Regions from separate parts of the Hoeflea sp. genome, predicted to be linked through region 2. Evidence: predicted binding sites of a transcription regulator. Region 2 holds the regulator's gene; the other holds the start of a gene.
The links. The regulator PhoB, encoded in region 2, activates phosphate uptake and scavenging genes when phosphate is short. The targets are predictions, from matches to a motif close to TGTCATNNANCTGTCAT.

Region 1: phnF (phosphonate metabolism transcriptional regulator PhnF) is a predicted target of PhoB. The motif match lies at 2,406-2,422, and genes of this name have one in related genera.

What each region holds. Positions count from the first base shown of each region.
Region 1 is NZ_CFHWAF010000019.1:1,680-5,489, forward strand. Features, by position in the region: gene AC5E6N_RS05655 (alpha-D-ribose 1-methylphosphonate 5-phosphate C-P-lyase PhnJ) at 1-118, opposite strand, end outside; gene AC5E6N_RS05660 (carbon-phosphorus lyase complex subunit) at 115-1,221, opposite strand; gene phnH (phosphonate C-P lyase system protein PhnH) at 1,229-1,849, opposite strand; gene phnG (phosphonate C-P lyase system protein PhnG) at 1,849-2,337, opposite strand; gene phnF (phosphonate metabolism transcriptional regulator PhnF) at 2,439-3,188, shown strand; gene AC5E6N_RS05680 (NAD(P)/FAD-dependent oxidoreductase) at 3,189-3,810, opposite strand, start outside.
Region 2 is NZ_CFHWAF010000039.1:6,980-10,789, reverse strand. Features, by position in the region: gene pstA (phosphate ABC transporter permease PstA) at 1-353, shown strand, start outside; gene pstB (phosphate ABC transporter ATP-binding protein PstB) at 441-1,259, shown strand; gene phoU (phosphate signaling complex protein PhoU) at 1,282-2,016, shown strand; gene phoB (phosphate regulon transcriptional regulator PhoB) at 2,065-2,748, shown strand; gene AC5E6N_RS09710 (VOC family protein) at 2,776-3,147, opposite strand; gene AC5E6N_RS09705 (winged helix-turn-helix transcriptional regulator) at 3,189-3,725, shown strand.

The sequences.
Region 1 (3,810 bases), on a different contig from region 2:
AGGGAACCTGATATCCGGGAATGGCGATCGCCTTCAGGATGGCGCGCCGGATCATGCGTTTCGTCTGCTCGTCGAGATAGGCGAAATTATAGGTGGCCAACTGCGCGTGGGTGTTCATTCGGCAGCCTCCAGTTTGTTGTCCGGCTTGTCTCGGCCGGCCTCATATTCGCTGCGCATGCGGCGCACGAGGTCAAGCTCCGCCTGGAAATCGACATAGTGCGGCAGCTTCAAATGCTCGACAAAACCGGTCGCCTGCACATTGTCGGAATGGGAGATGACAAATTCCTCATCCTGCGCCGGTGCCGTCAGATCCTCGCCAAGCTCCTCGGCACGCAAGGCACGGTCGACCAGCGCCATGGCCATGGCCTTGCGCTCGCTCTGGCCGAAAACCAGACCATAGCCGCGGGTAAACTGCGGCGGCTGCTTGGCCGATCCCTTGAACTGGTTGACCATCTGGCATTCGGTGACCCGCAACCGGCCGAGGCTGACGGCAAAGCCGAGCTCCGGCACGTCGATCTCGACCTCCACTTCGCCGATGCGAATCTCTCCGGCGAAGGGATGGCTGCGGGCATAGCCGCGCTGTGTCGAGTATCCGAGGGCAAGCAGAAAGCCTTCGTCGCCGCGCGACAGCGCCTGCAGGCGGACATCACGCGTCATGGGAAACTCCATCGGCTCCCGGGTCAGATCGCCGGTGCTGTGGTCGTGCGGCAGTTCGCCGTCCTCTTCGATCAGCCCCTCACCGGCGAGAATTTCCGACACGCGCGGCGTGTGCTCCGTCTTGCGGTCGCGCGTCTCGGGCACGTCAACATCGCTTTCGTGCATGAGTTCGGGGTCGAGCAGCCGGTGGGTATAATCAAATGTCGGACCAAGCAGCTGGCCGCCCGGCAGGTCCTTGTAGGTCGCCGATATGCGCCGTTCGATCAGCATTGTGCCGGTATCGACGGGCTGGCTGTAACCGAAACGCGGCAATGTGGTGCGATAGGCGCGCAGCAGGAAGATGGCTTCGATCATGTCTCCGCGCGCCTGCTTGAAGGCCAGAGCCGCCAGTTCGCAGTCGTAGAGCGATCCCTCGGACATGATCCTGTCGACGGCAAGCCCCAGTTGCCCGACGATCTGATGAATATGCATCGATGGGACGGAACGGTCGCCGCGCCTGCGGTCGGCCAGCAGCCGGTGTGCGTTTTCGATGGCGGCTTCACCGCCTTTGACGGCTACATACATGGTGCGCTCACCTTCCCTTTTCGATCTTGACCGTCCGCGGCAGGGCGATCACGCCCTCGGGCGCCGCAAGCAGCACGTCGACGCCGCGCGGAAACCGCAGCCGGTTGGCGGTCCACTGGTCCATAAACCGGTCCGGCAGGCCCGCCGGCGAAATGCCGTTGCGGTCGCGAATGCCCGGCCCGGTCAGGAACAATTCGGGGCCTCCGGACAGGGAGTCGATCTGCAGGATGACCGTGGTCGAGCGGTCGGGATATTCCTGTGTGCCCTGCGAGAAACTTTCCAGCGACGGAAATGCCGCAGCGTCGGAGACGATAGCCAAGTCCGCATCAAGCGCCTCCCGGGTCATGGGCGCCGATGTATTGAATGCAATCCATCCCGCAACCGCTTCGCTGCGCGTGAGCGCCTGATCAAGCCAGATGCGCGTGTCGTGATCGAACAGCGTCGCCGCAATTGCGCCAACGACGGGCGAAAGCGGCGCGGGCGGCTCCGTCAGGCCGGCCACGTCGGCAATTTTTCCGGGGCGGGCCATCGCCTCCATCACCCGTCTGAAAACCGTCTGGGCGTCAAAGACCGGATCAGCCAGACCGCCCTGAATCACGGACGAATCGCTTGCTTGCGTCATCGCCATCAGTCCTCTCCCCGGACCATGGTAAAGAAGTCGACCCGGGTCGCGGCGGTTTCCTCCTGCCTGCATTTGTCCTCGGCATGGAGGCGCTTGCGGACAGGATGGATGACATCGTTTTCTACCTGCCGCCGCAGCGCCTCGTCCTGCCAAAGCGCATCGAACAGTGCTGCGTGCCTGACCTTTTCCTTGTCGGTTCCGAGCGCGTAGGCGTGGCCGATGCGGCCACCCGCGAGCCGGACGGTCGCACGGGTGACGGTCGCCTCGCCGAAATTGAAAGGAGCGCCGCCGCCGCCGATGCGCCCGCGCAGCATGACAAGGCCGGTTTCGGGCCCGCGCACGGCGTCGAAGTCCAGCCTTTGCGGCCACCGGCCCCAGGCATCCATCAATTCTTCCCGCGTCGCGCGGGCAAGAACGGCCATGGCTTCCTTGCGCGCCGACTGAAGCGCCTTTGCCGATCCCGAGTCCGGCGACAGGCTTGTTGGTTGAGTCACTCTTTTCTCCATATTTGTCTATTTATCTAGACAATTAGACATCTTACACTTATCCCTATAGCGCAAAAATGACTGCCGTGTGACAGGGAATCGGAAAATCGATGGAATTTGTGCAAAGACGCAGCGGGATTTCGCTTTGGCGGCAGATCGCCGATCAGATCCGCATCGCAATCAGCAATGGCGAGTTCGAGGAGGGCGGCGCGCTGCCGGGTGAGCTTGCTCTGGCAAAGCGTTTCGAGGTCAACCGTCACACGGTGCGCAGCGCCATTGCCTCGCTTGCCCGCGAAGGCGTGCTGCGGGTCGAACAGGGTCGCGGCACCTTCATTGCCCGGCACACGAAGCTGCAATATCCGATCGGCCGCCGTACGCGCTTTTCCGCCGGCCTTGCCGGCCAGATCAGGTCGCTCGACGGCTATCTCAAATCGCATACGAGCGAGGGCGCGGCGGGCAATGTCGCGCGCGGCCTTGCCCTTGAGCCGGGGGCACAGGTGCTGCGGCTCGAGCGGGTTTCGTCAGCCGACGGCGTGCCGATTTCGCGTGGTGTGAGTTGGGTCGATGCCGCCAGGTTCCCTGATTTCGCGGACCGTTACGAAAGCAGCAAATCCATTACCGCCGTCCTGAACTCATACGGGATCGCGGATTATGTGCGTATCTCGACGCGCATTTCGGCCCACCATGCCGACCCGGCAACACTCGAAGACCTGAAACTGTCTCCGGGCGCCATCGCCTTGCGCACCGAGGCCGTCAATGCGGAGGTCGAGGGGCAGCGCCTGGAATATTCCCATACCTATTTCGCAGCCGATCGGATCGAACTGGACATCGATCATACAGCCGTTGCGGCCGCGTTGTGATCAGCGCAGATGCGTGTCTAACCCGAAGCTGTGGGGCAATGACGGGCAGCGCCCGTCAAGAGCGATATCGAGGGCGCAGGCCGCCATTTTATGGGCGATACCGAATGTGATCTTGAAGCCGCCGGTTGCCACCGTTACCCGCTCATGGTCCGGAGCAGGCCCTATCATCGGATCGCGGCGCACCGCCTTGGGGCGGAGCCCCGCCCAGCGCTCGAGGACAGCGGCGCCTTCAAGCGCCGGACACAGGCGGGCCGCAGCATGGATGACCTCGTCCAGCTTTGCATCGGTGGCGTGGCCGTCTTCAAATTCGCTCTCGCTGGTGCTGCCGACCGCCACCGTGCCCACCGCATGGGGCACGGCGTAAATACCGTCGGCAAAGACCAGCGGCAGATCGGCATCGATGCCGGCATCGATCAAGGCGGTCTGACCCTTGACCGGCTTGCCGTATCTTGCCGGCGGCCGGTCCGTCAGCCTGCCCAGAAGGCCGAAGGTCTCATAACCGGCGGCGAGGACGATGTGGCCGGCGTCGATATGAGCGCCGGATGCCGTCCTGACGCTGCCGGAGCGGTCATCGAGGTCCCGCAGGCCGTCGCCCTCGATCATCCTCACCTTGCCGTCGAGG
Region 2 (3,810 bases):
TAAGGGAAGCAGCGCTCGGTGTCGGAGCGTCGCGGCACGAGGCGGTCTTTCATCACATGCTGCCGCTGTCGATGCCGACCATTCTCACCGGCACGATTATCGGGCTGGCGCAGGCGCTGGGCGAGACCGCGCCGCTGCTGCTTATCGGCATGAACGCCTTTATCACCAGTCATCCGGAAGGTGTGTTTTCCGCGTCGACCGCGCTTCCGACACAGATTTACATCTGGGCGGACAGCCCGGAACGCGGGTTCGTGTCGCGGACGTCCGCGGCCATTCTGGTGCTGCTCGGCTTCCTGATCCTGATGAACGGGCTGGCGGTATTCCTGAGAAACCGGTTCGAGCGCCGCTGGTGACGTCGCCGACCGGGACGGTCGTCCGGTTTGCAGGTTGCAAGGGGACGTCCGGCGGTGCATGAAGTCAAAGGTATGGGGTATTGAAGGATGAATATGATGTCGGAAGCAGCAGTTGAAGAGGCGGTCGGCGCAAAAACCGAAACGCAACCGCCGATAAAGATGCAGGGCCGCATGGTGAGCGTCTTTTACAGCGGCTCGCAGGCGCTCTACGACGTCGACCTCGATATCCGGCAATATCAGGTGACGGCGCTCATCGGTCCGTCCGGTTGCGGCAAGTCCACTTTCCTGCGCTGCCTCAACCGCATGAACGACACGATCGACGGGTGCGACGTGAAAGGAAGCATCACGCTCGACGGCGCCGACATCTACGATGCATCCGTCGACGTTGTCGAATTGCGGGCGAGTGTCGGAATGGTGTTCCAGAAGCCCAACCCCTTTCCGAAGTCGATCTACGAGAACATCGCCTACGGCCCGCGCATCCATGGTCTGGCCAGAAGCAAGACGGAATTTGATGAAATTGTCGAGACCAGCCTGCGCAGGGCAGGCCTGTTCGATGAAGTCAAGGACCGGCTCCATGAGCCCGGCACCGGCCTTTCGGGCGGTCAGCAGCAGCGCCTGTGCATCGCCCGCGCCATCGCCGTCAGCCCTGAGGTGATCCTGATGGACGAGCCCTGTTCGGCGCTCGATCCGATCGCCACCGCCAAGGTCGAGGAACTGATCGATGAACTGCGCCAGAACTTCACGATCGTCATCGTGACCCACTCCATGCAGCAGGCCGCGCGGGTCTCGCAGCGCACCGCCATGTTCCATCTCGGCAGTCTGGTCGAGGAAGGCGATACGGACAAGATGTTCACCAACCCGGACGATCAGCGCACCCAGGACTACATCACCGGCCGCTTCGGCTGATCTTGCGCGGACAGGAAAGATCATGAGCGAACAGAACTCCAACAGCCAGCTTGCCGCGCATACGGTTACGTCCTACGACGAGGATCTGCAGTTCCTGGCGCGGCGCATTGCCGAAATGGGCGGGATTGCCGAGCGCATGCTCGAAGAATCCGTCGCCGCGCTGGTCAATGGCGACGCGGGGCTGTCCCAGAAGGTGATCTCCGACGATCTGCTCCTCGACGACGCCGAGCGTCAGATCGGCGAGAAGGCCGTGCTGGTCATCGCCAAGCGCCAGCCCATGGCCGCCGATCTGCGCGATATTATCGGCTCGATCCGCATCGCCGCCGATCTCGAGCGCGTCGGAGACATGGCCAAGAACATTGCCAAGCGGGTGCTTGCCGTCCACGGCATGGCGCAGCCCAAGAAGCTGGTGCGCGGTCTCGATCACCTGGCCGAGCTGGCGCTGACGCAGCTCAAGGAAGTGCTGGACGCCTATTCGTCCCGCTCTCCGGAGCTTGCCAATTCCATCCGCGAACGCGACGAGGAAATCGACGCGATCTACACCTCCCTGTTCCGCGAACTGCTCACCTATATGATGGAAGACCCGCGCAACATCACCGCGTGTACCCATCTGCTGTTCTGCGCCAAGAACATCGAGCGTATCGGCGATCATGCCACCAACATCGCCGAGACCGTATACTATATCAGCACCGGCTCCCAGCTTTCGCCCGACAGGCCGAAAGACGACGAAACGGCGAGCGTGGGCGCCGACGAGTGACGGGCGGGCGGGCCGCGATCGGCGCGCCGCCGGAGAATGAACATGGGTATAGCACCGCAAATCACTGTTGTTGAAGACGAGGAGGCGCTGAGCGTTCTCCTGCGTTACAATCTCGAGGCCGAGGGTTACGAGGTCGATACCGTTCTGCGCGGCGACGAGGCCGAGATCAAGCTGCAGGAACGCGTTCCCGATCTGTTGATCCTCGACTGGATGTTGCCGGGGCTCTCGGGCATAGAACTGTGCCGCCGGCTGCGCATCCGCCCCGAGACCGAGCGCCTGCCGATCATTCTTCTGACCGCGCGCGGCGAGGAAAGCGAACGGGTGAGGGGCCTTTCCACCGGCGCCGACGACTATGTCGTCAAGCCGTTCTCGACACCGGAACTCATGGCCCGCGTACGCGCGCTCCTGCGCCGGGTCAAGCCGGAGACGATTTCGACCGTGCTCAAGGCCGGCGATATCGAGCTCGACCGCGAGACCCATCGCGTCTACCGCCGCGGCCGCGAGATCAAGCTCGGCCCGACGGAATTCCGGCTGCTGGAATTCTTCATGACCTCGCCGACACGGGTCTTTTCCCGCTCCCAGCTTCTCGACGGCGTCTGGGGTCACGATATCTATGTGGACGAACGCACCGTCGACGTCCATGTCGGCCGCCTGCGCAAGGCCCTCAACCTCTCCAACATGCGCGACGTGATCCGCACGGTGAGGGGTGCCGGCTATTCGCTGGAGACGTGAGCGGACTTGCTCTAACCTCATCTCGCTCTATTGCGTCAAATCCTGTGCGATCATGAGTGCATTGCCGTCCGGGTCGTAGAAGGTCGCGGTGCTGACCATGCCTTCAATCGTATCCGTCGGGCCGTCAAACTTGACCCCCTCGGCCTCCAGCGCGCTCCGCGCGGCAACGATGTCGGCGACGCCGAAAACCGGAACGGCATTGCCGGGGGCCGGCTCCGTCTGCTCGCCCATTCCCAGCGTCACGCCCTCGGTCATGGTCTTGACCTCGCTCCATCCGGCCTCGTCGATGTGATGCAGGAGCTCGAAGCCGAGCATGTCGCCATACCATTTCGCGCTTGCGTGCCGGTCGCTGACCGACAGCGCAAAGGTGATCCTATCGTTCAGTGTAACAACAGCCATCGCGATTTCCCTTTGGACTAAATTTATATATACTATACTTTATGGACATAGACAAACTTGTCAACATTACGTCCCGTTCATGGTCCATGGCCATCCTGAAGGCGATGCATAACGGTGTTCCGGGCCGGCAGGCGCCGCTCCTCGTCGCCTCCGGCGCGAGCCGGACGGCATTCGCCAAGAGCCTGGCGCATCTTGTCGAACTCGGGCTGCTGGAGCGCAACGCCGGACATGGTCACCCCTTAAGGCCCGAATACCGCTTGACCGGGGAGGGAATAAGGTTCGCAAAAATGGCCGCCGCGATTGCCGACGCTCTGCCGGATAAATCCGGGCAGCCCCTGCTTCGCCGCGCCTGGACCATTCCTGTCCTTGCCGTCAGCCGCCGGCCCAGCCGTTTTGTCGATATCAAGAGCGCCCTGTCGCCCATAACCGATCGCGCACTCTCCCAGTCGCTGCAAAGGCTGGAGGCGTGGCAATGGCTGAGCCGCGAGATCGACATCACCTCACACCCGCCGCGGCCGATCTACCAGGCGGCCAATGAGGGGTTCCGCATAAGCAACGTCGTCGGCGGCATGCTCTGATCGCTACGGCTTCCGAGATGCGCGCCCGATCGCGGTCTTTTCAGAACGGCATATTGCGGATTTTGTAAGCCTCATATTGAAAAGG